One region of the Shewanella sp. Pdp11 genome, then DNA from elsewhere that is predicted to be linked to it. Evidence: riboswitches for the same ligand, from Rfam matches in the RefSeq annotation. Region 1 holds a riboswitch; the other holds the start of a gene.
The links. Region 1 has a riboswitch for lysine ahead of AYJ58_RS16935 (Na+/H+ antiporter NhaC family protein). Riboswitches for the same ligand answer to the same signal wherever they lie in the genome.

Region 1 (4,427 bases):
CTGGATCTCTTGTTCAAAAATCTGATTGAAACTACGCTGATTCATTAAACCCGTTAAGTCATCGGTACGAGCCAATTCGGCGAGCTTAGCCGAGTAGTTTTTTAACAAATATGCCTGATGAAACAAAGACCAATATTCCCTATGGTGCATCATAGCGATCCTATAAACAGGTACTGTAGAGGCCCATAGCAAACAGGCAATATACACATTATCACTCCCCTGTTTGGCAAAATAAGCAATCGAAATGGGCAAAATATAACTAATGAGGTAAATGCGTAATTGCACTTTATCGATACAGAGACTCAGGCTAATAAAGGCATATAAAATGCCAAAAATAACCATAATGAAATGACCCATAGACTCAAACTCTGGATGGTAGACAATAAAAGCAGTCACTCCACTCCAAGTGGCACTATTGGCTAACAATCCCACATAAAGCCCTAAACGATTGGTATGCGGATCTTTCTTAGATTTCACATAAAAATCATATACAAAACTCAAACGAATTACGCCTGATGACGCCAAGAATGCAAAGCATACCCACATCAATTCCCAAGGAATAATATTGCCTAATAGCACATTGTAAGGAATAACAATACAGCTCCAGCAGGCAACATAAATGAGGGCACCAGTAAACATGCGCCAAGTGATATCCCGATTGAACTCAATAAGTGCATCCTGCTGGTAGTCATCATGATTTTTAGGTCGCACACTTATCCTTTACTATTCATAACCCGTTTCATTATAGATGAAAAAAGGCACAAACCTTAGCTTGTGCCTTAATGCTTATGCATTCGCAATGTTACAAAACTCTAGATTCAAAATACTGGTATTGCGCCTACATGTTTAAAATAAAAATAGTCGTAACTTACGTGTTAAACACTTTTAGACTTAATTTTCAGCACAATAACACTGAGCACAAATACTAGCGCACACGCGACTAAACCCGCAGAGACTGATTCAGTAAATCCAAGTACGACATAACCTGTTAAGCTAATAAATGCCGCAATCAATGCATACGGTAGCTGAGTGACGACATGGTCGATATGGTGACAACTCGCGCCCGTAGACGACAAAATCGTAGTATCGGAAATCGGTGAACAGTGATCGCCAAATACCGCGCCAGCCAGCACAGAGGCAAGCATAGGCAACATCATGCCAGTGTGACTTCCCATCGCCATATCCGCAGCAATCGGCAACATAATACCGAACGTGCCCCAGCTAGTACCAGTTGAGAACGCAGTAATACCCGCTAACACAAACATGAGCGCTGGCAAAAAGGCGAATGGAATATTACCCGTCGCGAGACTCGCCATAAACTTGCCGGTTTCGAGTTGACCAATCACGCCAGCGATGGTCCAAGCAAATAACAAGATATAAATGGCTGGCAGCATAGAACGGGCGCCCTGCACTATGCCTTTGACTATCAGGGATTTCTCAACGCCTTGGACTAAATTCAATATCAGCGAAATCGCTAAACCGATTAATGCACCAAAGAAAAGGGATGAACTGACATCTGTTTTCTCAAACGCTGAAATAATATTAAATTCAATCCCTTCAGCGGCAAGTACTTGAGCGCCGCTGTTAATCATAAAATACAGGGTCGCAAATACCAGCACAGTAATCGGCAGGAATAATCCTAAGATCTTACCGGTTTCGGCTTCGGGTAAATCCGCATTCGCCCCTGGCGGTAATCCTTTTGACTCATCGTATAAATTACCACGTTGGGCATTGAGTTCATGCTCGCGCATTGGCCCAACATCTAATCCCATAAAGACTACGAAAAGTAATAATAACAAAGAGAAGATTGCGTAGAAATTCATTGGGATCATTTGAATAAAAATACTCAAATGACCCGTATCAGCAAAACCATGGGCCGTTAATATTCCACCAATAAGCGCAATAATATAGGCGCCCCAACTTGATACAGGAGAAATAACGCACACAGGAGCGGCAGTCGAATCTAATAAATAAGCTAACTTAGCGCGGGAAATATAATAACGGTCGGTAACAGGTCTAGCGACCGAACCTACGACTAAGCTATTGAAATAGTCGTCAATAAAAACCACACACCCTAAAAACATGGTTAATAGTTTAGCATCACGTTTATTACGTATATGTAAACGCGCCCAATCGGCAAAAGCCCGCGCGCTGCCACTGACGGTAATTAACGCTGTGATCATTCCCAGTACAATTAAGAAACCGAGAATATATAAGTTCCACGAATTAAGGCCTTCGCCCGTCCAAAAAAGTCCTTTAACGCCATTAAATACAAATTCACCCGTCGCTACAGGTGAAAATTGATTGAGCAATAAAGCACCAATTAAAATACCTAACCCCAAAGAAAGCAGTACACGGCGAGTTAAGATCGCCAACACAATAGCCACCGCAGGCGGCAGCAAGGAAAGTGCCGAATCGGCATAATTCATAACAGTCATTGATTATTATCTTCGTTAAATACGAATGGAGGGCGACTGAACTGGTGGGGAAAGGCAATAGATACCCAAGGTCACCTGTCCTATCAGTAGCGCTCCATAGTAACTATTTCCAACATCCGTATTGGAAAATACTATGGCAGTGTTGCACCTATTAAGTGCAACCCCAGCAGTTGATCGTGATAAATCGAACCACTTCGGCACCAAATCCTTTCGCAATCGATCAACGGAATCACCCTACTGATCACTACTAATATTTGGCGCGCCTCTACTTCTAAGAACGCCCGTACGCGAGCGTGAGGCACATAAAAACATAAGCGGCTTAACAGATGCTACCGCAAAGCCACTTAATGTGACCTAGATCACAGATTAAATCAACCGAGACTTGTGATCAGCTCAGGAACCGCCTCAAATAAGTCCGCAACTAAGCCATAATCGGCAACTTGGAAAATAGGCGCTTCCGCGTCTTTATTGATAGCAACGATAACTTTCGCGTCTTTCATGCCCGCTAAATGTTGAATCGCGCCAGAAATACCCACGGCAATATAGAGATTAGGCGCCACAATCTTACCAGTTTGACCCACTTGTAAATCGTTAGGCACAAAACCCGCGTCAACGGCTGCGCGTGATGCGCCAACCGCAGCACCGAGCTTGTCAGCAAGCTGCTCTAACATGCCGAAGTTTTCACCACTACCCATGCCGCGGCCGCCAGATACGATAATGCCAGCATTACCTAATTCTGGACGGGCTGATACCGTCAAAGATTGAGAAACAAACTGAGTTCTCGCTTCAAACACTTTATCGAGTGTCGTCACAGCCGCGCTGTTACCTTCTGGCGCAGCATCAAAGGCACTGGCGCGCACTGTCATCACTTTGATAGCATCATGGCTTTGCACTGTCGCTAAGGCGTTGCCCGCATACACAGGGCGCACAAAAGTGTCCGCACTGACGACGGTAATGACTTCAGAGATTTGCGCAACATCTAATAATGCCGCCACGCGCGGAAGCGTGTCCTTACCTAAGCTCGAAGCCGAAGCCAGAATGTGGCTATAGTTAGGGGCTAAGTCCACCAGCAATTTGGCAAAATTTTCCGCTAAATGCGCTTCATACACGCTAGCATCGGCAACGAGCACTTGGCTAACGCCTTGTAGTGCCTGTGCAGCTTGGACAACCGCGCCACATTGGTGACCCGCAACCAATACATGCACTTCATCGCCAATGGCGCGGGCGGCAGTGACGATTTTTGCCGTATCGAGTTTCAGTGCGGCATTATCATGTTCAGCTAATACTAAAATGGCCATTTAGATCACCTTCGCTTCATTTTTTAACTTTTCAACTAGCTCAGCTACCGACGCTACCATGATGCCTGCTTTACGTTCTGCTGGCGGAGTGACCTTCACAACCGTTTGGTGACTCTTTAACGTCACGCCCAAATCAGCCACAGTAAAGACTTCTAATGGCTTACGCTTGGCTTTCATAATGTTAGGCAGTGAAGCATAACGAGGTTCGTTCAAACGTAGATCGGCAGTCACAACTGCAGGCAGCGGCATAAGTAAGGTTTGCATACCGCCGTCAACTTCGCGAGCGACTTGCACAGAATGACCTTCTAATTTGATTTCAGAAGCAAAGGTCGCCTGTGGCATATCCATCAGCGCTGCGAACATTTGACCGGTTTGATTGTTATCGCCATCGATAGATTGCTTACCAAAAATCACCAGTTCGGCTTGTTCTTTGTCTTGTACCGCTTTGAGCAATTTGGCGATAGATACTGGCACTAGTTCGTCTTCAGTATCGATATGGATCGCACGGTCTGCACCTAATGCGAGCGCAGTACGTAATTGTTCTTGAACGGCTTTATTACCAATACTGACAACAACCACTTCAGTAGCGCTACCCGCTTCTTTTAAACGAACCGCTTCTTCTACTGCGATTTCACAAAAAGGGTTTAACGCCATTTTTAGGTTTGCGGTGTCAACACTTGTATTGTCAGCT
Region 2 (4,427 bases), 1.0 Mb from region 1:
TGCTGACAGGCTTCAACCAAAGTACTGCGATAAGCTTGGATCAGCTCGTTATCACTGAGCTTGGCATGTTCGCTATACCAAGTTGGCAAATCGATAGCATGATTCAAATACTCACGATTCCAGTTCGCCCCCGTAATAGGGTCAAATCGGCCGAGGGTAAACTCACCACTTTTTTGGTTGATCCCAAGGGGATTGGCTAATGGTACTAAGGTGATTTCACCGCGGATGTCACAGAGTTCGAGCTGCTTCATCAACTGATAAATCACCGCATTACCTTGCACTTCAGCGCCGTGTACATTGGCCTGAATATACACTTTGGGGCCAGTCACCTTATCGTCGCTCGGCTTAAAATGGTAAATAGGCAAGGTAAGCGCTTGCCCTGCGGCAAGCTCCCCAATTTGCAGGGACGATGTTGTCGGCGGCATATTAAGCGCCTTCGAACAGATTTTGATGCAGCGATTTCACCACTTGCGCCGCTTCCGATTCTGCCACTAACACACACAGATTATGTGGGCTGGCGCCTTGGCAAATCATCCGCACATTGTGTGGTTCTAACACTTCAAACACACGGCGACAAATACCCGGCGTGGTCGCAATGCGGTTACCGATAATCGCCACTAAGGCTAATCCATCTTCGACGCGCACCCGGCAATGCTGTGATAATTCTTGCAACAATGCCTCACTCAACAAACCTTGGCCACTTGAATCTGAGCCAGTTTTATCGAGGGTTAGAGACACGTTCACTTCTGAGGTGGTAATTAAATCCACACTGATCTTATGTCGCGCCAATGTCGCAAAGGTTTCCGCTAAAAAGCCCTGTGCATGCAACATTTGCAAGCTGTGAAGATTTAACAGGGTTTGGTCGCGGCGCAAAGCCACAGCGCGGAATACGGGCGCATCTTCCACTTGATGACGGATCCAAGTCCCGCCCTTTTCAGGCTCTTTACTTGAACCCACAAACACTTGAATTTGCTGACGAACGGCAGGAAGAATGGTCGCAGGATGCAATACCTTGGCACCAAAGGTCGCCATCTCGGCGGCTTCATTAAAGCTGATCTCGGCAATCGGAAAGGCATTGGGCGCAAGGCGCGGATCGGTTGTATAAATCCCTGCGACATCGGTCCAAATCTCTACCGCTGAGGCGCGTAACGCTTCGGCTAACAGCGCAGCAGAATAATCACTACCACCGCGGCCTAATGTTGTCGTTTGACCTGCTTCATCGGCACCGATAAAGCCTTGTGTGACAATCACTTGTTCCGCTAGCAGTGGCTGAAGATAATCACGAGCTAAAGTCGCAATCTGCTCAACCTGAGGTTCCGCGCGGCCAAAGTGGCTGTCGGTACGTAATACTCGGCGTACATCGAAGGCGCTGGAGTTAACACCTTTCTCGCGGATGACTGCTGAAAACAACGCCGAAGAACATTGCTCACCGAGGGACAACAACTCATCCATGGTCGCTTTGCTGCGTTGTGATGCGAGCGCGTCACTCAATACTGACATGCGACTCAATAATTTATCTAATGCGGCGGCCACATCGTTAGGACGACCAAGCTTATCTAAAATCGCATATTGAATTTGGGCAATTTGTTTTAATCGCTGTAATCGACCATCGTCGTTGATGGATTCTTGAGTCAATTCCACTAACAGATTGGTCACGCCACTCGATGCGCTGACCACGACTAAACGGCAATGAGGATTGGCTAACACTATGTCGGCACAGCGATTCATAGCGTTATAGTCGGCGACTGAGGTGCCACCAAATTTTGCGACAACGAGGGACATTAGCGCACCTCCGTGAAACACGTAGGGCAAGAAATAAACGCAGATTGAATAAAATATTGATTAACTAACATGATCACACTCCGAACTAACTTCGTTCGAAGAGCCTGGTGCTCAATGATAACGCACCCCAAAAGAAGGGAAACAGCAATCGTCACCAGAAGCTCTCCACCAATTACAGGTGACAATCGTCAGGATTCAGCCTGAGCGACCGACATAAACATGCAACAACCATATCTATGCCTCGGCGTTAATCTCCCTCATCAGTCATCGCTGGAGTTTGTGCTCCTCTGACCGACTACCTAGTTAACGCTCCTCTTCTGTTCCTTTCCTAGGGAAAGGGACGAAAAAAGTAGCAATAAACCCCTAATGAAGTCAATGCTAATTTCATAACAAATGAATAATTTAAATAAAATCTTTTGAAAACAACTAAGTGCTTAAATCGGGCAACTCGTATACCAGCTGCACATAATCACTAAATTTGCCTAAACACACTTCATCATGTCCGGCCAAAGTGCAAGGCACTAAGCTCACCTCCCCTTGTTCGACTACATAAATCGCGTACTGATTAAATTTCTTCCCCAATTGCAGCGCCATCGTTCTATCGATAAACACGGCCCAGCTTTTTTCCATGTGGGATAAATCCGGCGCCGCGCCCACTAAAGCACGATAGGGACTGCCGAGTAATTCAATTTCACGGAGAAGTTGGCGATCGAGTAAACGGTTTTGACTGGGAGAAAGCAGCTTTGAAGCGGGATTATGAGCGGTAATAACAGCAAAGGAAAAATCACAGGATAATGCTTGAGTCAGCAAAAATAACGGCGCTTGGTAACATTGCCACAAATCTTGAGTCGTATTGTCCATTGGTAGTCTAATCGAAAAATGAACCCAGGCTAGTGTAGCAGAGTGATTGTAAAATCCAAAGAGGCGTGAACTGGCTCACAGGAATCGCAAATACATTAGTTATACTAATCAATAGCTAAAGTAAATATCATGGTAAAAACCTCGACTCACCTAAAATTTGTTAACATTTCATTTGTTAACAAATGACTAAAACGAGTACAATGTACGTACTGGTGAGTTGAAACAGATTGAGCAAGATGCTTATCGTTCAATACAGTTTGTTACATATATCGCTTTAAGTAACGTGAACTGACCGGGCATCTGTTTAAAATGTGTTCTACATTTGATTTGTCTTTTAAACATTTAAAAAAAACAATAGTTAAGGAACTTATTCTAACTATTGCTTATCGAAGTTGGTACTGATTACGTTTTCTCGTATTACACTTAAACGTGCACTTAATCTACATCCAGATATAGATGTCACCGTAAAGATTTTCCTTTTGAGCACAAAGCAGTTCAAGGAAGTATCAACGCTTTTATGAATATAAGAGCCCGAAGTAAGTTGCTCTTATTGGTTAGTATAAACTGATTAAAATTTAGGTAAATAATATGCAAAATCCGCACATTCTGATCGTTGAAGATGAAGCCGTTACCCGTAACACGCTGAGAAGTATTTTCGAGGCAGAAGGGTATGTGGTAACTGAGGCCAATGATGGCGCAGAAATGCATAAGGCTATGCAGGAAAACAAAATTAACTTGGTCGTTATGGACATTAACTTGCCAGGCAAGAATGGCCTGTTGTTGGCACGTGAACTACGTGAAATCAACAACATCGGTCTGATCTTCCTGACAGGTCGTGACAACGAAGTCGACAAAATCCTTGGACTTGAAATTGGCGCGGACGATTATATTACCAAGCCGTTCAACCCACGTGAATTGACGATTCGTGCTCGTAACCTTCTGACTCGCGTCAACAGCGCTGGTGCCGAAGTCGAAGAAAAGAGCTCAGTAGAATACTATCGCTTCAACGATTGGAGCCTAGAGATCAACAGCCGTTCATTAGTGAGCCCACAGGGTGAATCTTACAAACTGCCACGTAGCGAATTCCGCGCTATGCTGCACTTTGTTGAAAACCCAGGCAAAATTTTGACTCGTGCCGATCTACTGATGAAAATGACTGGCCGTGAACTTAAGCCACACGATCGTACTGTAGACGTGACTATCCGTCGTATCCGTAAGCATTTCGAAAGCTTGCCAGATACGCCAGAAATCATCGCCACTATTCACGGTGAAGGCTATCGCTTTTGCGGCAACTTAGAAGGCTAATCGCCGCTAAGCAACACCCGCATGAGAAGCAGGATTGATTTGATAAGCATCAATCCACAAAAAACCAGATCTTAGGATCTGGTTTTTTTATGCCTGTTACTTAGCGCTTTCCAGCTGTCTATCAAGGAAATCCGCTAATGAGCGATATAAGTGATTACGCACTTTCTCGCCACGCATCGAATGTTTAGATCCAGGATAATCGATCATCTGGAATAATTTGCCTTCATCCTGCAGCGCTTTATAAACCCGAGTGCTGTTTTCAAACAAGACGTTATCGTCAGCCATGCCGTGATACATCAATAGACCTGCTTGATAGTTTTTCACGTAAGGAAACACGCTGCTGGCTTCATAACCCTTTTCATTACCTTCGGGGTGACCTAAGTAACGTTCAGTATAATGGGTGTCATACAAGCGCCAGTCGGTCACAGGTGCGCCCGAAATCGCGGCTTTAAAGTAATCTGGCGCCTTAAATAAACTCA

Region 2: another riboswitch for lysine. It lies ahead of lysC (lysine-sensitive aspartokinase 3); the one in region 1 lies ahead of AYJ58_RS16935 (Na+/H+ antiporter NhaC family protein).

Annotation. Positions count from the first base shown of each region.
Region 1 is NZ_CP015194.1:3,831,471-3,835,897, forward strand. Features, by position in the region: gene AYJ58_RS16930 (GGDEF domain-containing protein) at 1-639, opposite strand, end outside; gene AYJ58_RS16935 (Na+/H+ antiporter NhaC family protein) at 876-2,438, opposite strand; lysine riboswitch at 2,518-2,714, opposite strand; gene AYJ58_RS16940 (electron transfer flavoprotein subunit alpha/FixB family protein) at 2,810-3,736, opposite strand; gene AYJ58_RS16945 (electron transfer flavoprotein subunit beta/FixA family protein) at 3,737-4,427, opposite strand, start outside.
Region 2 is NZ_CP015194.1:4,865,843-4,870,269, forward strand. Features, by position in the region: gene AYJ58_RS21400 (succinylglutamate desuccinylase/aspartoacylase family protein) at 1-425, opposite strand, end outside; gene lysC (lysine-sensitive aspartokinase 3) at 427-1,782, opposite strand; lysine riboswitch at 1,933-2,107, opposite strand; gene AYJ58_RS21410 (DUF3293 domain-containing protein) at 2,209-2,643, opposite strand; gene arcA (two-component system response regulator ArcA) at 3,232-3,948, shown strand; gene AYJ58_RS21420 (S9 family peptidase) at 4,045-4,427, opposite strand, start outside.